Regions from separate parts of the Colwellia sp. BRX8-9 genome, predicted to be linked through region 4. Evidence: predicted binding sites of a transcription regulator. Region 4 holds the regulator's gene; each other region holds the start of a gene.
What was found. Region 4 encodes LexA, which represses DNA repair genes until DNA is damaged. Its sites were predicted from a motif close to TACTGTATNNNNATACAGTA; they were not measured.
Positions count from the first base shown of each region.

Region 1: a site for LexA is predicted at 1,779-1,798, ahead of H4J70_RS01340 (DNA polymerase II). Genes of this name have one in related genera too.
Region 2: a site for LexA is predicted at 2,681-2,700, ahead of dinB (DNA polymerase IV). Genes of this name have one in related genera too.
Region 3: a site for LexA is predicted at 1,981-2,000, ahead of H4J70_RS16350 (LexA family transcriptional regulator). Genes of this name have one in related genera too.

Region 1 is NZ_JACGVN010000001.1:272,232-277,558, forward strand. Features, by position in the region: gene H4J70_RS01340 (DNA polymerase II) at 1-1,747, opposite strand, end outside; gene dinG (ATP-dependent DNA helicase DinG) at 1,888-4,005, shown strand; gene H4J70_RS01350 (pseudouridine synthase) at 4,009-4,653, shown strand; gene H4J70_RS01355 (NUDIX hydrolase) at 4,658-5,158, shown strand; gene mnmA (tRNA 2-thiouridine(34) synthase MnmA) at 5,222-5,327, shown strand, end outside.
Region 2 is NZ_JACGVN010000028.1:19,705-25,031, forward strand. Features, by position in the region: gene metH (methionine synthase) at 1-1,311, shown strand, start outside; gene H4J70_RS17910 (HupE/UreJ family protein) at 1,433-2,563, opposite strand; gene dinB (DNA polymerase IV) at 2,801-3,862, shown strand; gene H4J70_RS17920 (peroxiredoxin) at 3,918-4,412, opposite strand; gene H4J70_RS17925 (dipeptidyl-peptidase 3 family protein) at 4,544-5,327, opposite strand, start outside.
Region 3 is NZ_JACGVN010000022.1:33,344-38,670, reverse strand. Features, by position in the region: gene H4J70_RS16355 (Y-family DNA polymerase) at 311-1,567, opposite strand; gene H4J70_RS16350 (LexA family transcriptional regulator) at 1,555-1,968, opposite strand; gene H4J70_RS16345 (PolC-type DNA polymerase III) at 2,120-2,734, shown strand; gene H4J70_RS16340 (endonuclease/exonuclease/phosphatase family protein) at 2,901-3,902, shown strand; gene H4J70_RS16335 (ice-binding family protein) at 3,966-5,165, opposite strand.
Region 4 is NZ_JACGVN010000010.1:141,640-146,966, forward strand. Features, by position in the region: gene coxB (cytochrome c oxidase subunit II) at 1-1,455, opposite strand, end outside; gene lexA (transcriptional repressor LexA) at 2,021-2,656, opposite strand; gene H4J70_RS10590 (alpha/beta fold hydrolase) at 2,733-3,551, opposite strand; gene H4J70_RS10595 (hypothetical protein) at 3,753-3,878, opposite strand; gene H4J70_RS10600 (DNA repair ATPase) at 3,910-5,327, opposite strand, start outside.

The sequences.
Region 1 (5,327 bases), on a different contig from region 4:
TAGTGGTGATTAATAATTCATGGCTTCGTTTAGTGATTGAGCCCGATAAACGTGGATCAAAAAATCGACATCCCGTAGAGCCTAAGACCCCGTAAAACGAATTCATAATAATTTTTATCGCTTGCGACAATGCCGCATTTTTATCTTTTTTAGCGATATCACGCTCTAACCACAACTCATTAATAATTTCAGGTAAAAAATGCTTATCTCTAGAGAAATAAGCACCATCAAAACCTTTGATACTAGTTTCAGGTGATTGTAAACCTTCAATTAGGCCCATAGGATCAATATTAAAACTTCGAATAATAGAGGGGTAAAGACTTTTAAAATCAAGTACTAAAACATTTTTATATAAACCCGGAATAGAGTCCATCACATAACCACCAGGAGAAATTAGCCCTTGCAAGCCATCGCCCATATTGGGCGCAATATAACCACTACGGTGTAATTTAGGTAAATATAAATTGGTAAACGCTGCCACAGAGCCGCCAATACGGTCTATAGATAAACCAGTTAGTTTGGCGCGCAAACGCGTGAATTCTAGTAATAGAGATTGTTCAAAGATCAGGGTAACTAAATGGCAATCTTCAAGGTTATAAGCGGCTAAAGCTAGCTTGTCATTGGTAAAGTTGTCGTTAATCTCTTGCATTCTATTGTCAACATCATCAACCTTCTTCCCTTTACCTAATAAGGCATTGGCAACAAAATCAAGGGAAAAACTTGGAAAGTTATAAGTCGCGTTTTTTAGTAAATCAATACCATCAAGGACCACTCTGCCAGCGACATCAATAAATTTTTGCTCATTTTGACTACCGCCTGCCGAACGTGTTCGCCAGCGAGGTGACTTATCATTGCGGCCGATATTAAAAGGGATATTATAAATATCACAGCGTTTTTGTAGCAAATTAAAATCAAAGTTAATCACGTTCCAACCAATAAAAATGTCGGGGTCGTGGATTTTTATCCAAGCGATCAGCTCAGCGAGCAACGCTTGTTCATTGTCAAGCCAAACGATGTGCTCTGCGATTTCTGTCGCCTCAGCGTCAGATAACTTGGACTGCGTTATTTTTGCTAAAAACTTGTTTTGATCACCGATCATCAAAACACATTTTATCGGCTTACCATCAGACATTTTATGAGAATGTAAGCCAATAGAATAAAGCTCCCCTGCCATTGAACACTCAATATCAAGTGATACCATAGTTAAAGCAATATCATCAAGTAACTGAGTCTTATCCGTTGCACGGCATTTGTCACTATAAAAGGTAGCAAAGTTAGTCTGTGAAAACTGTTTGGCAGATTCGGTTACCGATGAAGCTGTTAACCGAGGGATAAATTCAATACCAGCGGTAATAAAGCGCTCCATTAAAAAGCGTTCATCAGGGCGAAAATCGTCTTCATAGCATTTTATTTGGGCTTGTTTTAAAACATCGCGTGCGCGATAGAATTCACGCATCGTTGAAAAATAAAAGCCACTGACGAGTTGTTGATTAAAGGTTTTAAGCGCAAGCGGGGTAACTTTAGCCGTTACTATTCGCTGCTCCGACAGGAGACTTTGCGCGAGTAGTTGCTGCGTTTGTTCAACAAAAAATAATGCCTGTTGATTTTGCACAATAACATTAACAGCACCTTGAAGGGTTTTAACCCATAAAGACAATTCGATACCTTGTTTGGTATCATAGGCTTGACGGGTTAATAAAAAGCCATAATTCAAGCTAGGCGTTAATTTTTCTACAGTTAATGACATTAATTATTTTAATTCGTTGCGGATAACGATAAACTGTTAATACATACAGCAGTATATACTCATCCTATTTGAAGATACAGGATTCAGCCTATTTAACTGGAATGAGTATATAACCTAATGAACCCTAAATGGCTAACAGCATGCTAAGCGATAAAATTAAAGTAGCAATTCGCACATCGTATAAAACCATTGGTGAAAATTTAGAAAACTTTCATCCAAGAAAACAGCAAACTTTTTTGATTGCCGAAATAGCTAAAACTCTTGCGGGAGAATACGATAAAGCGCGAAAAATTATTACCATAGAAGCCGGCACCGGTACGGGTAAATCCTTGGCTTATTCATTAGGCGCTATTCCGTTAGCGATGTCACGTCAAAAAAAGGTCTGTATTTCTACTGCAACAGTTGCGCTACAAGAACAATTAGTGGATAAAGATTTACCCTTCTTAAAAAAACATTCAGGCTTAGATTTTAATTTCACCTTAGTCAAAGGTCGCCAACGCTATGTTTGTCGGCAAAAATTAGCGCTGGCTGTCAGTCAAGACGATTCACCTCAGGCCGGTTTCACCTTTGCGCAAAAACCTAATGCCATGGATATAAAGCTATTACATCATTTACATAAAGCGTTAACGGATAATAAATGGCAAGGCGATCTAGATTCTTGGGCTGACCCTATCCCTCATCATTTATGGCAACAAATTCAATGTGACAAACACAGTTGTTTAAAACATTTAGCCGATCACACCCATTGCCCTTTTCATAAAGCTCGAGAAACCATGGAGTCTGCCGATGTGTTGGTCATTAACCATAGTTTATTACTGGCTGATTTAGAGCTTGGTGGAGGTGTTATTTTACCCTCGCCAGAAGACACTTTTTACATTATTGACGAAGCACATCATCTGCCTAAAGTAACCCGTGATCATTCAAGTGCGAATGTTGCCATTAAAGGTGCCATTGATTGGCTAACTAAGTTAAAAGAAACCGGCGATAAGATGGCAAAATTAATAAAGTCGACTTCGGCCATTTCACCCTCGTTAAAGTTAGGGGACGATTGCCAAGATTTATTAATGGAAATGCAAAAAGTAGCGAGCTTTATCGAAAACAATCAGGCGTTATATTTCAATGAAAAAGCTAAAGAAAATAGCCGTTTCTCTCGTGATGACGAGGCGGCATTATATCGTTTTGAAAACGGAATCGTTCCACCGAACTTAAAAAACTCAGCTAAAGATTTAGCAGAGCTCAGTAAAAAATGTTTAGGACATTGCAACAAGCTATATAACTTATTGATGGAGTCAGTGAAAGACGGGGAGTGTAAAATGTTTGTTGCCGAGCCCTTACTTGCAGAAGCTGGTTTTATGATCCAACGGTTAGAAAATTTCAACTCACTATGGAAAATGTATGCCAAAACAGACAGTGAGAAAGGCGCTCCAATGGCAAGGTGGTTCGAAAAACTGACAGGGAAACGTAGTGACTTTTTAGTGTCGGCTTCCCCTATTGAAGTTGGCTTTACCCTTGAAGATATTCTCTGGTCAAAATGTGAAGGGGCGGTATTATGTTCAGCCACTATTTTAGCATTGAATTCGTTTGAGCATTTTCGACGCCAGGTCGGTTTACAAATTAATGATGGCACCCAATATCAAAAAGTCGACTCTCCGTTTGATTATCAAAACAATGCGCAACTTGTTATCGCTAAAATGAAAAATGAGCCAAGTAGCCCTCAGTTCACCGATGAATTAATTAATGAGTTACCGGCGTTAATTAAGCAAGAAAAAGCCTGTTTAGTGCTATTTTCTTCGTATTGGCAAATGGAGCAAGTAGCTAAATCCTTACGAGAGCAGCACAAAATGGAGATTCTAGTTCAGGGTGAGCAGTCACGTCAGCATATTATAGAGGCCCATAGAAAACGCTGTGATGAAGATAAAACCAGTATAATTTTTGGCACACAAAGTTTTTCTGAGGGTCTAGATTTACCCGGTAAATATTTAACGAATTTGATTATTACCAAATTACCCTTCTCTGTTCCAACATCACCCGTTGAAGAAGCACAAGCTGAATACATTACCGCTAAAGGCGGCAATCCTTTTATGTCGATTTCAGTGCCAGAAACATCCAAAAAACTGATTCAAGCGACAGGAAGATTACTGCGAAATGAGAAAGATACCGGTATCATTACTTTAATGGATAAACGTTTAGTGACCAAGCGCTATGGTAAGCAATTACTTGATTCTTTACCGCCCTATCAAATTATTTCAAAAGGATAAGCTTTGACTAACCTCACTAAGCGTGCAAAAGCGTCAAACTCAACTAATCGTCGATTATCTAAGAGTCGCGCATTAAAAGATGTTAAGCCTCGCCCTGCCCCAGCAGATCGAGTGTTAGTACTTTTCAATAAACCCTTTGATGTACTGTCACAATTTACTGACGATCAGCAGCGTAAAACCTTAAAAGATTTTATTCCGATTAAAGACGTTTATGCCGCTGGGCGTTTAGACCGCGACAGTGAAGGCTTATTGTTGCTGACCAATGACGGGAAATTGCAGCACAAACTGGCTAACCCAACCGAAAAAACTGAAAAAACCTATTGGGCACAAGTCGAGGGTGTACCACAGCAAGCTGATTTACAAAAACTTCGAAAGGGTGTAGAACTAAAAGATGGCCAAACGTTACCAGCGAAAGTAAAAGTGATCAATGAACCAGACCTTTGGCCACGTAATCCGCCGATACGCGATCGAGCGAATATTCCCACGACATGGCTCAGTATCGCGATTACCGAAGGAAAGAACCGGCAGGTCCGCAGAATGACCGCGGCTATTAATTTTCCAACGCTACGACTTATCCGTTACAGCATTGGTCAATACAGCCTTGACGGTATCGAAAATGGCCATTACCAACAACTTAAAAGTGAATAAGAATATGACACTAGCGGTTAACACTGCCGGTAATGACCATGGCGAAGATCAATTTAAGCCCAATGCTACCGTGGCAGCTATTATTGTTCATCAAAATAAGTTTTTATTGGTTGAAGAAATTGAAAAAGGTAAAAAAGTCTTTAACCAACCTGCTGGACACTTAGAGGCGAATGAGAACTTAATTAGTGCCATTGAACGAGAAGTTCTTGAAGAAACAGGCTTAGCACTTTCGCCGAATTATGTTTCAGGTATTTATTATTTTTATCGCCCGGATATTAATCTTTATTACCTTCGATTTTGTTTTGTTATCGAACTTGATGAATTTCTACAAAGTATCCCTCAAGATGATGAGATTATTGCCACCCATTGGCTGTCATTTGATGAAATAAAAGCAAAATCTGCACAATTACGCAGCACGCTGGTCTTGGAATGTATTGAGGATTACTTAGCTGTTTTGAAAAATGGAAAAAAAATATCATTATCTTCATTAAAATCCAATCTTTAATCTATGCCCCTAAATCCTGACATGCTATAATTTTTCGCCTTTTTCTCTAGATTTGTAGTTTTAATGTCATCACAAGTATCATCGAGCGCTGAAAACCAAAACACCGCGCCTATAAGTAAAGCACCACACGACACCAAAGTAATTGTTGGTATGTCTGGCGGTGTTGACT
Region 2 (5,327 bases), on a different contig from region 4:
GAAAAGGTCGATGTGATTGGATTGTCAGGTTTGATAACACCGTCACTTGATGAAATGGTGCATGTTGCTAAAGAAATGAAACGTCTTAATTTTGACTTGCCGTTACTTATTGGTGGCGCGACAACATCAAAAGCTCATACTGCCGTTAAAATAGAGCAACAATATCAACATCCGGTTATATATGTGCCTAATGCGTCACGTTCAGTTTCAGTCGTTAGTACCTTACTTTCAGATGATAGTGAGAAACGTGCGGCATTTTTAGCGCGTCAAGATGATGAATATGCGCGGGTGCGAGAGCGTCATTATAAAAAAGGACCACGTTCAAGCTTAATATCATTAGAAGATGCACGCGCCAATGCTGCGCCGATAAGTTTTGAAAACTATACCCCTAAAATACCCAATAAACTTGGTGTTACGGTACTTGATGATCTTGATTTAAATGTCATTCGAAACTACATCGATTGGACGCCATTTTTCATGACTTGGCAGTTATCAGGCAAATATCCGCTTATTTTACGACACGAAGTGGTCGGCGAAGAAGCAACTAATCTATTTAATGATGCTAATGCTTTATTAGACGATATTATTAACAGTAAAAAGTTAACCGCAAAAGCGGTTTTTGGTCTGTTTCCAGCTCATCGTCAACAAGATGATTTAATATTATTTGCAGATGAAAACCGAGATAAGCAATTGATGAAATTGCATCAATTGCGTCAACAAAGTAAAAAACCAGCAGGGCAGTTTAACCGTTGTTTGGCTGATTATATCGCGGATAAAACGTCGGGTATTAAAGATTATGTTGGTGCTTTCGCGGTATCTGCAGGTTATGGTTGCGACGAGCTAGTGAAGGAGTTCGCCGCTCAACATGATGACTACAATAGTATTTTAGTTAAAGCTGTTGCCGACCGATTAGCAGAAGCGAGTGCTGAATATCTCCATGAAAAAATTCGCAAAGAATACTGGGGATATGCCCCACAAGAGTCGCTTGCTAATGACGATTTAATTCGTGAAAAATATCAAGGTATTAGACCTGCGCCGGGTTATCCTGCCTGTCCAGAACATACCGAAAAAGGTTTGTTGTGGGAACTACTCAATGTTGAAGAAAACATCGGCATGGAGCTCACCTCAAGTTTTGCCATGTGGCCTGGCGCCGCGGTTAGTGGTTGGTACTTTGCTCACCCAGAATCAAAATACTTTGCGGTCGCTAAAGTCGCTAAAGACCAAGTGATTAATTATGCGACTCGCAAAGGGATGACATTGCCACAAGCAGAGCGTTGGCTGTCAGCTAACTTGGATTATGAACCTGAGTAATTAATAGAGCCATTATCATTTAGTTTATACGGCAACGGCCTTAAATCTCTGTAAAGTAGGTTTAAGGCCGTTGTTCATTTGACTACTCAATGTTAAACGACGAGATGACCTGTGTTGTGTATTAAAAGGTTCTTTCGATAAACCAATAAATAGCGATAACGGCGATAAGCGCACTTAACGGTATCACCACGTATTGTCTATATTGAGGTTTTTTAGCAAACCAGCGCGTCGCTAATAAAGCTAAGGCAACGACCGTTATTTGCCCCAACTCAACGCCAATATTAAATGAAATTAAGCTACTGACATACTCACTCTTGGGTAAGCCCAGTTCAACAAGTACTGCTGCAAACCCTAAACCGTGCAGTAAACCAAAAGCAAAGATAATGGGTAAGCGCCACTTTGTTAGTTTGTGATAAAAAATATTCTCAATAGCCACGTAAGCAATTGATAAGGCAATAAGCGGCTCTACAATGCTGCTAGGTAGGTTGATAATACCAAAGATACCCAAAGCTAGCGTAATGGTATGGGCAAGAGTAAAGGCACTTACCTGCCAGAGCAGTGTCGATGTCTTAGTGGCTAATAAAAATAGCGCGAGCACAAATAGAATATGATCAAGCCCTTGCGGCAGAATATGTACAAAGCCCTGATAGATATACTCAACAATATTAAGCAGCTTAATTTCGGCTGTTGAAAGTTTACGTACACCACCCTTGATATCATCAATAGAAAAGTGATGGCTGTTCTGGCCGGATAGCACTAAAGATTTCTCTGAACGGCTGACTGTTAATAAGACATCCCCTAAGATGGGCGAAAATATCAAGGCTGCGTTGTTACTTTTTTGTGGCAATTGACCCTGCGACAATAGCTTAATGGTTTTAGTCGGTGAGTCAGCGCGAAGTCTTGCTTTTAATTCAAATACCGTTAGCCCTGAAAAAGGGGCAACAAGCACACTTTCTTCATCAATAATAAAAGCGCTTTGTTGATTTATTATTTGCAATATTTTTGAGAGTAATTGCTTTATTTCAATTAAAGAGAGGTTTTTTAGATGATTAATTAAATCTGCCTCATCTACTGATGATTTTTGATGACTTTTAATAACATGCAAAACATCAATATCGATACTAAGTTGGTAGTTATTGTCTACAAGTAATTTTAGCTCTGCTTGGTTAGCTTCATTGGTGTGAGCATTCACTAGTGCAGGTGATAAAAGTAGTAATAGGGCAAAAGTTGTTTGTAAAAGGCGCGTAATCATAAAAGTAATATCAGCTAGTCATTGATAAAAAATAAAGCGACAAATTAACGTATTTAGCATGAAATTAACAGTGGTCAAATTATTATTTCAGTATTGAACTATTAACTTAAAAGTTTATACTGTGTTTGTATACAGTCTAGGTTGAGTTGCCCATAGCGAAAATATGCTTTATTTTTTCACAACGAAATAAGGGACTTTTGATAAACATGATTACTATAATTAAGACATGACTAAAACATGACTCAAAGCCGAAAAATAATACATATAGATATGGACTGTTTCTATGCCGCTGTTGAAATGCGTGACAATGAGTCTTTACGTAATGTGCCACTTGCGGTCGGCGGTACAGGGCCCCGAAGCGTCTTGTGTACGTGTAATTACCAAGCAAGAAAATTTGGTGTTCGCTCGGCAATGCCAGCAATTAAGGCGATGCAACTTTGCCCTGAGCTAGTTATTGTTTCAGGCAGAATGGCTGTTTACCAAGAAGTTTCTGCACAAATAAGGGCGATATTTCAACGTTACACTCAGTTGATTGAACCATTGTCGCTTGATGAAGCCTTTCTTGATGTTACCCATAACAAAGAGTTTAACGGCAGTGCGACGCTTATTGCGGAGCAAATACGTCGTGATATTTTTAATGAACTCAATCTAACCGCCTCGGCAGGTGTTGCTCCTAATAAATTTATTGCTAAAATTGCCAGTGATGAAAATAAACCTAATGGTCAATGTGTTGTTACGCCCGCAGACGTGAGTGGTTTCGTTGAAAAATTACCACTGAAAAAAATTCCGGGTATTGGCCCAAAAACAGCACAAAAATTATTGGGTTACGGCTTCTCGTCATGTGCAGATATACGAGCAAGTTCTGTCGCCGTATTAACACCTATTGTCGGCAAGTTTGCCCCTGCATTGTATCAACGAAGTTTTGGTATTGATCATCGCCAATTAGAAACCGACAGAGTTAGAAAATCATTAGCGATAGAAACCACTTTTTCTCAAGACTTGTCTTGTGAAAAAGAGTGTGAAAGTGCCGTTGAGCTTTTATATGAGAAGCTTTTAGTGAGATTAGAAAAACATCAACATATGGTTATTAGTAAGCAAGGGATTAAACTTAAGTTTAATGACTTTACCCAAACAACAGTTGAGCAGCAAAGCAGCCACTGTGATGAAAACACCTTTAAACAATTACTGTTAAAAGCACTGTTGCGTAGTCAATCTAGGGGAATACGTTTAATAGGATTAACGCTAGGTTTTGCTGAGCATAATAACAAAGAAACACAGCAGCTTTGTTTTAGTTTATAACCGGTACTGACTTGATATGATGTCAGTACCGGTATTTTAGTTTTTATTACTGTGCTTATGCGGGTTTAATGATTTCTTTAACCGCCAATTCTAATTTTGGATCGTTAATATTTGAGCTAGTAGATTTGAAAACAACTTGTCCACTTCTATTGATAAAAAATGTCGTTGGTGTACCTTTTACGCCATATAACTTAGCAACTTTTTCACCTTCAACACCGGTAATAAATTGATAACCTCGTTGAGTAATCGAGTCTTGTGGTTTTGCTCCTTCATCTTCACTAAAACTAATAGCAACAATCTCAATGCCGGTATTTTTATACTTTTCAGTTAGCTCGACTAATTTAGGCTGCAATTTTTTACAATAGGGACACCATGTTGCCCAAAAATGCAAAATCACCGGCTTGCCCTGATAGTCTGCTAATGAAATGCTTTTACCGGCTTGGGTTTTTAGTGTCCAGTCTGGGGCTTGGTTGGCTTTATTGTCATTGGCGTTAACGTTGAACGACAATATGCTAACGAATATTATAATAATTGATAAAAATGCTTTCATGAAACAACCTACTTTTATTTATATGACTAACTACTTTAGGAGACCTTGATTACGGCGAAATTATTTCGAGCTTTTTATTAACAAAAAAGCCTATCGTATTGATAGGCTTTTTGACACTTCATTTAAAAGTGTTATAAACCTAACACTTTTTTACCTTGCTTAAAGGTAATATCAACAGGAATATTAGCCGCTTCAATACGCGCTAAGTCTTCTGCTAAATCGGCTTTAATGACACCGCTTTTTGCAACAAGTGCAGCCACACCTTCATAATCACCATTACCTTGTAAGGTTAAAATAAGCTCAGACAACGAATCAATAGCGGCAGTCATCTTATCAATGTTGACAGAGTATAACCCTTGCGAGTTACGGGTAAACGCCCCTTGCTCAGCAAAGTAATTAAACCGTACCATGTTGGCTTTACCGTGAGCAGATGTTGCGCCAAAGCGCACTGAACGGAAAATTCCCGCTAAGAAGGTTGTGTAATAATCTTGCAATGTACCTTCTTCAATGGCGCCTTTAATGAGTAACTGGCGGATCATATAAAGCCCAAGGATATCGGCTTTACCTTCTTCTAGTGCCGAAGCATGCTCTTTTAATGATTGGCGTACTGTGCCCTTATCATTAATGGTATTTTTGATACCCAAACCATGGGCAACCTCATGAAACATCGTATTAGCAAAGAAGGCATTGAATGTTACATTTTCACGTTGCTCAGCAACGATTAAGGTACTAGCAATGGGTAACATAATATTATCGAACTTGGCTTGCATCGCATTTTTAAGTTGTAAGCGGCGCGTACCTTTCTCTAACTGTACTTTTTCGTCATTGGGGAGATTAATCGCAATGGTTTTACTACCGGCATTAGAATGACCTGCATAATAAATGACGTCATATGCGTTTAAGTCTGCATCAGAG
Region 3 (5,327 bases), on a different contig from region 4:
GTCTTGCCAGTTACTCGTGGTTACCTTTGTGTTGTTGGCTTAAAAAGTGTTTTTCATTTGCCTAGCAACTAATTTTGGGGATGTCTTGCCAGTTACTTGTGGTTACTCTTGTGTTGTTGACTTAAAAAGTGTTTTTTCATTTGTTTAGCAACTAATTTTGGGAATGTCTTGCCAGTTACTTGTGGTTACTCTTGTGTTGTTGACTTAAAAAGTGTTTTTTCATTTGTTTAGCAACTAATTTTGGGTATGTCTCGCCAGTTACTCGTGGTTACTCTTGTGTTGTTGACTTAAAAAGTGTTTTTTCATTTTTTTAGCAACTAATTTTGGGTATGTCTCGCCAGTTACTTGTGTACTGTGGACTTAAAAAGTGCCGTTTCATTTGCCAGGAGTCTGATTTTCCCTCTGCGCCCAAGGTCAATGTCCCCTTACCGTAACGACTATTAATACTATCAAGACAATTCATTAGTATTGGGTTTGAATGATCAGATAAAAATAAATCAGCTTGTTGATGTTGTCTGCTTTCCAAGGCGATTGCACCGACACCACAACGATAAAAATGCACACCGGGTATAAATATTTCAGCGAGTATTAAACTGACCGCTGTAGCAATATCACAACTATTATCTGTTGCTAAAGGAAAAGTATAAACCATTGTTTGTTTATAATAATTTTCATCATGGGGGGAGCTTGAAGCGAACACGAGCAGTTTTTTGATAAGTGAAGATTGACGCCTTACTTTTTTAGCGACTATCGTACTATGGGTAGTTAAGGCTGCTTGTAATGTATGTATATCTACAATACGTTGACCAAAACTACGTGTAGAGAATATTTCCCGTTTAGGTGCTTTTACATCATCCCAGCTTAAACAGCTAATCCCCTTTAATTCGTTAACCGTACGTTCAGTGATAACACTAAATTGCTTGCGCATAATTTTAGGGCACTGCATTGATAATTGATGAGCTGTGCTAATATTTTGCTGTTTTAGTCGCTGAGATATTTTATTACCAATACCCCAAACCTCATTTACCGCCATTTTTTCTAATATTTCTTTCGCACTTTGCGCGTTATCAATAATGGCAACACCCTGGTAACCGTCAAGTTTTTTAGCTGCATGATTTGCTGCTTTAGCTAAGGTTGATGTTGTGCCAAAGCCAACTCCCACCGGTAACCGGGTTTCTTTCCAAATAGCACGTCTTATTTCATGGCCGTATTGGTGCCAATCTTTAATAACGCCACTATAGTTTTTAAAATGTAAAAATGACTCATCAATTGAGTAAATATATTGGTCATCACAATACCTAGCAATAACATTCATCATTCTTTCACTTAAGTCAGCATATAGCTCGTAGTTGGAAGAGCGTACCACTACACCATGCTTATGTAGTAAGTCCTTTATCTGAAAATAGGGGGTGAATTTTGGAATACCCAGCCGTCGAGCAATAGGACAAACAGCACAAATGCAGCCGTCGTTATTCGTTAAAACAACAACGGGCTTGTTTCTTATGCTCGGGTCGAAGACTTTTTCTGCGCTGGCATAAAAAGATACTGCATCAACTAATGCATACATGCGGTTAATTCAGGAGCTTGATGATGGAGTCGAATAGAGCGAGTAACAATACCTTCTAATTGAAAGTCGTCTTCGGGCTTGATGCTAACTGGCGCAAAATCTTTAGACGCTGATAACAGCCGAGCTTGCTTTTTATCAATCAACTTACAGACAAAGCAGCCATTGTAATTTGCCACGATGACATCACCATTTCTGGCGGTGAGTGAGCGATCAACGATAAGTAAATCACCATCAAAAATGCCCACACCCTGCATGGACTCACCAGATGCTTGGCCAATAAATGTGGCATTAGGATGCCTAATAAGAAGTTTATCTAATGATAACCCCAGTTCTTTATATTCGGCTGCGGGTGATTCAAACCCTGAAATACCTGCTTCAATGTAAATAGGAATAACTTTCATTACTTAAATCTCACCTGTGTTTTTATACAGTATAGTTTCTAAGTTGATTATTGAACAGAATAATTTAACATTGCTTACGAGTAATGATTACTTTCATTTTGAAATATAGCCGTTAAAATCAGCGCTGCATAAATTTATAGGGTTAACTTAGATGCATGAAAATGCCAATTCGTTAGTGGTACTTGATTTTGAAACCACAGGACTATCACCCAATCAAGGTGATAGAGCGATAGAGATAGGTGCGGTTAGAATTGTAGACGGTAAGGTTACCGATAAATTTCAATCATTAATGAATCCTGGTTTTAGGATCAGTGGTTTTATTGAGCAATACACCGGAATATCTAATCAGATGCTTGCTAAGGTCGGCTCTTGTGGTGAAGTGATGGCACAATTTGCCGATTTTCTGGGTGACGATAATTTACTTGCCCATAATGCTTCCTTTGATCAAAAATTCTTGGACGCTGAGCTTAATAACATTAATCGAAAATACTTTGGGCAATTTATTTGTTCGTTACTTGTCTCTCGCAGAATCAATATAGACGCACCTAATCATAAATTAGGTACGCTTATTCGTTATAAAAATATTCCATCAGATGGGGCTTTTCATCGGGCGTTATTTGATGCTGAGATGACGGCAAAATTGTGGTTGTTGATGCTTGATGATATTGAAGAAAAAATTAACCACGAGTTTGTACCTTTTGCATTAATACAGAAGTTATCAAAGACAGCAAAAAGTGACGTAAGTAAGCTGTTAACTAAATGGTAATTTATCTTGTTGGTTTTTAATTTTTTATCTCAGGTATACTCACAGTTTAACGTTTATTAGAGTTAACATTATCGACTATCCAGATAAAAAAGCCCCAGAAGAAATAGATCCCATACTGCCTTCTATAGCTGTATCAAATTTACAGCTTAAAATAGCTACTTTTAATTTGTTTAATTATCTTGAGCCGCCCAATGCTTTCTATGAATTTGAACGAATTTATAGTGCTGAGCAGTGGCGTAAAAAGCAACATTGGATTGCTGAATATTTACGTGAATATCAACCTGATATTATTGGCTTCCAAGAAGTCTTTAGTCCTGAGTCTCTAGAGCAATTAGTTGCAGAGCAGGGCTATTGTTATTTTGCCGTGGTTGATGAACCACAAGTGATAGATGATTTTATTTATAAACGTCCTGTTGTTGCCATAGCATCTCGTTACCCTATTGTTGAAGTTACTGCGGTAAAAGCAAACACTGAACTTGCACTATCATTAGGTTTAACTGATAAATTCTCTTTTAGCCGAAAAGTGTTAAGGGCAACAGTTGATGTGCCTCATATGGGTAACTGTGATTGTTATGTTGTGCACTTTAAATCTAAGCGCTCTATGATTGAAGTCGATGATAAAAATATAAGTCGTACACCAGAGCAAACCATTATTGAAAGCCTAAAAGCACAAGTGGCAGGTGGTTGGGGCTCAACGATACAACGTGGCAGTGAAGCGGCGTTATTAATGATTGAAATAATAGCGCGGCGTGAGACTACCGGTCAGCCAATGGTATTAATGGGCGACTTCAATAATACCTTAACTGATGGTGTGCTAAGTCATCTACTGACTAACACCCTACGCTTTGTTTCGGCCATTGACCGTGATGCCTATCTTGCTAAATATTGCTTGCAAGATGCTTGGGATTTATTTCAAGTTGCAGTGAAAAATGAAACTCATCAAGAGGAAAAAATACAGCGCACTCCGACACATTATTTTGGTGCGAGCAGCTCAGTACTTGATTATATATTATTATCATGTGATTTTGACGCTAGTTATCACGATAGTCTTTATCAGGTCAGTGCGTACGACACCTATGATCGACATTTAATTAATCCTATCTTTGAACGAGATGGCGAAAGTACCGATCACGGTATTGCCTTGGTTACACTAACGTTAAGATCATAAATTAGTCAAAGACCCAAATAAAAAAGGCTCCCAAAGGAGCCTTTTTTATTGGTGATACTGAATTTACGTTTTTTTACGTTGCGCTTTAATTGCCAAACCAAAAAGTGCTAGAGCGAATAACCACAGTGTTGCAGGCTCGGGAACTTGAGTGACGGCAATGCTATCTGCAGAAGCTCTGGACTCGCCATTGGTACAATCTTTTTTACCAATAACAGTATCAGCACCAAATTCAATAAAATTACTTGCTGAATAAGCGCCGCCACAATCATCGCCTATGCCCGCTATCATTGAATCAGCACCTGTTTGAACAAAACCTCTAGCAAAAATATAACCTCTAGCCTCAGCGCCGGCGCCGAGTTGTGTGTAACCTGCTGAGCCGGTTTTATCGCCAAGAACATTCCAGATAATAGTGCTGTTATCGGTAACATCTTTCAATATCACTGTTGAGTTTGCAGAGAAGGTCAGATAGTTGGCGATATTAAAAATCCAAGAGCCATCGATACCTTTACCATCAAGCGTTAAGGTTTTACCTATCGCGATGGTTAAATAATTTATTGTGCTGTAAATACCCGCTTCAAGTGTTTCGTCGTTGGTGCCAAAAGTGGTGGATACAAGTTCTGTTCCTGTACCCATGTCTTTTATATCTTGTTGCACAGACGTAATAAGCACTTCCTGACTATCAACGATGGTGGGCAGTGCAACCATTTTCAAAGAATTAGCAGTAAGCGCGCCAACGATTTCAACACTTGCACCAATAGTGGTGGTGGTTCCAGCATCAACATCGCCCCCGAAAAGTGAGCCTGCACCAACGGTTACTGTGCTGCCAGCCAAAACATCGCCGCCAACCTCAACGGTTGCCGCTATGGTTACTGTTGTGCCAGCGCTTAGCTCGCCATCAACTTTTGCACTCGCACCAATAGTTGCTGTGGTACCTGCAATAATAGAGCCGTCGACAACAGCAGAAGCGCCTAGGGTAACGGTTGTTGTACTTTGAATATAGCCATCGACACCGGCAGCTGCGCCAAGTGTTACTGCGGTTCCAGCCTCAACGTTACCACCGACAATTGCATCAGCTGCTAGTGTTATCGCCGTAGCACTTTGGATATTGCCACCAATAGTTGTTCGTGCACCCATGGTTATATAACCACTGGCATAAAGCGACTGGTTATTTAGTTCTGAGCCTAGCAAAGGTTGAAAACTCGCTTGTGCGTCAGACACAGCAAATAACACCACAATACAGAGGATTGAATTGATAAGTTTCAAATTAGACACCATTTCATATAGCTGAGCGTTCAGCATATAAAAAAACTTAATTTTTATAGAATAAAAAAACTTATTCCAAGAATTGTACAACTGTATAATAGCAGATAAGACGGTGTGTTGTTTGTTATTTGAATATTTATATCGTAAGTTATTGTAATTACA
Region 4 (5,327 bases):
TTTAGTTAACTGGCTACCAAAAGCAGCCATAGCAGGGTTTTTCTTACTGCCATTAATAACCATATCTATATGCACAGCAATATCACCCAGTGCAATTGCACTACCTTTTAGTGCTGGAAATGCCGGAGGTAAACCCGCACCAGAAACTTGATGACAAGCAGCACAAGCTTTCATGTAAACTTGCTCACCCATAACCATCAGTTCATCTTCGCTGTACACTTTAGTTAGATCTTCTACTGGGGCTTCTTCAGCAACCATTTCAGCAACTGCTACCGGTGTTTCTGTGTCATTGCCTGATCCCTTAGCAGCACCTTTAACATCAGCGGCTTGTACGGCATCACCGGTATTGTTACCCCAAGCATTACGCTCGTAGGTCACAACTGCAGCAATTTGCTTCATACTTAACTGCTTACCATAAGCTTGCATACCTGTACCCGCTTTACCATTGAGTACAATATCAATATGCGCGGCAATACTACCCGTAGCAACTGGACTTCCTTTAAGTGCAGGAAATGCAGGAGGTAGACCAGCACCAGAAACTTGATGACAGGCAGCACAGTGGGCAATATAGGTAGTTTCACCCAAGGTCATCAATTCATCCATTGATGCGGAAGCGTTAAGAGATGCTTTCTCAGCAGCAGCGGCTTGAGCGTTGAGTTGGTGTTGTTCATCAAGCCATTTTGCATAGTCTGCTTCAGACTTTACTTCGACAACAATTGGCATAAAACCATGGTCTTTGCCACAAAGCTCAGCACACTGACCTCGGTATATCCCAGGCTTGTCAACTTTTGTCCATGCTTCATTAATAAATCCTGGGTTAGCATCTTGCTTTACAGCAAAAGCAGGTACCCACCAAGCATGAATAACGTCGTCAGAAGTGATTAAAAATCGTACTTTTTTATTAACTGGAATGACAAGGTGTTTATCAACTTCGAGTAGGTAATTTTCACCTTTGACTTTATCGCCAGCATCAACATTAAGGTGTTTACCTTCTTGTGTTTCATACTGTGATCTTGGCGTCGATAAAACGGAGTAGAACTCAATATCTTGATCAAAATATTTGTAATGCCATTTCCACTGAGAGGCGGTAACTTGAATGGTAACGTCAGAATCGTCGTTATTTTCCATTTCAATCAGTGTTTTTGTTGCTGGTACAGCCATAGCGATAAGAATGACAATGGGAATTGCTGTCCAGAGGATTTCTACTTTTGTACTTTCATGAAAATCTGCTGATTTAGCCCCTTTGGATTTTCGATGGAAAACCATTGACCAAAACATAGCACCAAAAACGACCACACCAATTGCTACACATATATACATTGCGAGCATATGTAGATCGTAAACATCTCTACTTACTTCTGTTACACCCTTGGTCAGATTTAATTGCATATCTGCCCAAGCTGAACTGGAAAGAACACTCCCCAACAACAGCCAACCTAGGTTACGTCTTTTCACACGACATCTCCTTCACCCTATAAAAGTTTAAAACTTGATACCTAGGACAAAACACATCCTTTAGTACGGATTTTTATTATTTTCTTAGCGATTTTGTTATCAACCAGTTAGCGTCGACAACATCGCCTTATATTTATATTTGTACACATTCCAAACTAGAATTACTTAAAAGTTGATCTGGGTCAATTTAAAAATCGAGCTATTTTAAAATAAAAACCAATAAAAACAATAGAGTATCAACTCTAATACAAGCAAAGGCCTAATAACAAAGGGCTGTAGCCGTAGTATTAAAAATAAACAGCTGAGTATAAATACGCGTATTGCAAAAATTGATCTTGGTTGTTTTTTAATCAGAGAAAGATAAAGTTGTTTGAATGGGCTTTAGAATGAAAATTATTCTTAGTAAAGAGAAAGGTTTGCATGAAAAGAATACGAAAGGTTAGAAAAGCAAACTTTAGCCTATTTTATACACTAAAGTTTGCGGAGCAGTTTGACGTAATTAATACTATATTTGTTAGATAAATTGATTTAGTTACCACCAAGTTTATTGGATAGGTTAACTTAACTACATCCAGTCTGCCGAGCGAATAACGCCAACAGCCAACCCTTCAATATTAAACTCTTGATCAGACAAATCGACTTTTATAGGAGAGAAGTCATCATTTTCTGCATGTAAGTAAACGATGTTACCTTCTCGTTTATAACGTTTAACCGTAACATTTTCTTCGACACGAGCAACAATTACTTGGCCATTCTGTACATCGGTCGTTTGATGAACCGCTAACAAGTCACCATCAAGTATGCCGATATTTTTCATGCTTTCGCCATTAACTCTCAATAAGTAATCAGCAGCTGGGTGGAACAAATTACCATCAACTTTGTAATGATCTTCAACATGCTCTGCAGCTAAAATAGGTTCACCTGCAGCCACTCTGCCGATTAAAGGTAAACCGGCTTCTTCCATTAACTTCTCAGTCAAACGAATGCCGCGAGAAGTACCTGGCAACATTTCTATATAGCCTTTTTTAGCCAAAGCTTTTAAATGTTCCTCTGCTGCATTTGCTGATTTAAAGCCAAAAAACTTGGCTATTTCAGCACGCGTTGGTGGCATGCCCGTATCGCTTATTTTGTCTTTGATCAGATCAAAAACTTGTTGTTGTCGGTTCGTTAGAGGGCGTAATTCGCTGATTTCATTTAGCATAGGGAGCCTGTAAATTTACACAGTTGTTACTGTGAGTATATACAGGTCGTTAGTAAAGGCAAGTTTTCTAGCCGAATTATTTTTGAAAACTCCCTGATTTTAAATAATGGATAACTTGTTCGATAACTTTTTCGTTTTTCATCATAAATGGATGGGTCGTTTCCATTTCAATGTGATCATTCATACCATCAAGTTTGGTACTAGCAACCGAAACTTTACCATCATCTTTATCAGGAATAAGTGTTGATAATATCCAATTAATACTTTGATTACCGGCAATAACACCCAAATCAAAATTAGCATTGCCAAGGTTACTAGGGACACTGAATTCGCCGGTACCTAATTGCATACCCGCATCACCATTGATGAAACTAAAACCAGGTGTATTTTTTAGTTTATCAACAACTTCACTGCCTTTGTTTGGTGGACCTAGCATCACGACTTTATGTAAATTAGGTATTTTATGCATACTTAAATATTGGCGAACTAATATACCGCCCATTGAATGGGTAACAAAGTTAACTTGGCGATTTTCACAAATTAATAGCGCTTTAGAAATCACTTTTTCAGCCAACTCTTCTATCGAATAATCTCTAGAAGGGTAGTTGATATTTATCACAAAATATCCTTCTGCTAACAATCGTTTTTCAATAGCTTTCATGGAGTTAGCCGAACGTGCAAGCCCATGCAGTAAAATTACACATTCACCATTAGCTAAAGAATCTGCTGGCTCTTCAAAAGAAGCTTGAATTTTATAGCCACGTTCAACCGAAGTATCTAAGCTTTCTTGTTCAATCATATTTTTTAAACGAGTTTCTGCATCAGTAATTTTTTTACTAAATTGTTCTTTAAGTAGCGCTAGGTCTGACTTAAGTGCTGCAATTTTTTCATTCATAGCTGCGCTCCATCATTTTTTATGTTGAACGTTAATTATTGACGCTTTATTCACTTTTGAAAACAAGCGAGATAATATTTTTTAAAGCGCGGTTTGAGTATCATTTTAAAAGGGCTAATAACTTTAAACATCTACCATTAGCATTCAGTCATGTGTTTATAGGGAGTATAACGTTATGTGTTCTCGGTTTGGCAATAAATATTAATTTCTGCGCAGTGCTTTACACTCAGGTAACTCCCAAGGATGCATCGCTAACAACAAACCAATATGTTGTCGTTTGTCTAAAGGTAACAAGGCATCTTCTTGGTTTATCTTTACTACTGGCAACTATTTTCTCGTTTAGCATAGCCGATGTTAACTAGGTCTCGTCCGCAGAAAGCTCATCGCTACTTTGTTTTCCTGAAGCGAGTTCTCGACTAATTTTTTGAATATGGGTCTCAGAACTTTTTACTGATTTTTCAGTAGTCAGGTGCAATGTTTTTAAAGTATCAATCATCGCCAAATCGACATTTTTATTACTTTGTAACGCGTTAACCAGCGGCGTTAAAAAAGACGCCATATTTTCACTAAATAACGCCAAAGTTTCGGCTAACGCTGAATCATCTGGTTTTTCAATATTCACTTGCAGTTTAAGACTGGCAAGCGTTTCATTCAAACTATCTAACGCTGCAGATTTAGGCTCTAACAAAGCTTCTCCTATTTGATTGAGCCCTTTTTGCAATAACGATATTTGGCTCGCAACAGCCGCAATCGGGTTATCACTATCACCCAAGTTTTGATGACGAACAAAATCTGCCTTAATTTGTTGCCAACGCACTTTTTCTTCACTGGTTTGATTGTTGCGCAGCTCGGCTAATTTAAGTAAATTTTCTTCAGCGCCTATGGTGAGTGTTTGCGCTTCACCGCGATAATGATCGGCGATAAGCTGCTCAACTTCCTCCTCGGTCATAACAGGTACTACTTTTTCCGCCATCTTATTCATATTGCGATAGCTTCCTTGTAACTTGAACGAAGGCTCAGTGCGGTACTTATCGTCTTGGGCGGCAGAGGCAATGTACTGTTGATTTGCTTTTAATACCGTCGCTTGAATTTTACGAATACGTTTAATAACCGCAACTATTTCATTAACCTCTGCTTGTGAGTAATTATGCTTTAGCTCAGTTGTGGCAACTTGTTGACCATCGGCAATTTTAACCAAGTTATAGAGGTCGTCCATATCTCGGGTCGCTAGTGGTGCGATATAGCGATTACTGGTTAAGCTATTTTCAATAAAGCTTAAAGAGAACTCTTCTTCTCGACCACTTAAGGTATCACCTAAGTTATAAATATCGGCTCGGTTAGCCAACATATCAGGAATGCTAAATGCTTCTCCTGATTCGGTATAAGGGTTACCAGCCATGACAACTGCAAATTTTTTGCCACGCATATCATAGGTTTTACTGTCACCATTCCAAACACCATCCACTTTTCTTGAGCCATCACATAAGGAAATAAACTTTTGTAAAAACTCAGGATTAGTATGCTGAATATCATCAAGGTACAACATAACATTGTTACCCATTTCGAAGGCTAAGTTAATCTTTTCAACTTCATTTTTAGCTGTTGAGTTGTTTGCCTGAGCGGGATCTAGTGACAACTGATCGTGTCCTATCGACGGACAGTTTATTTTAACAAAGGTCATACCTAGCTTACTGGCAACGTATTCAATAAGCGTTGTTTTACCATAACCTGGGGGAGAAATAAGCAGTAATAATCCCATTAAATCAGAACGTTTAT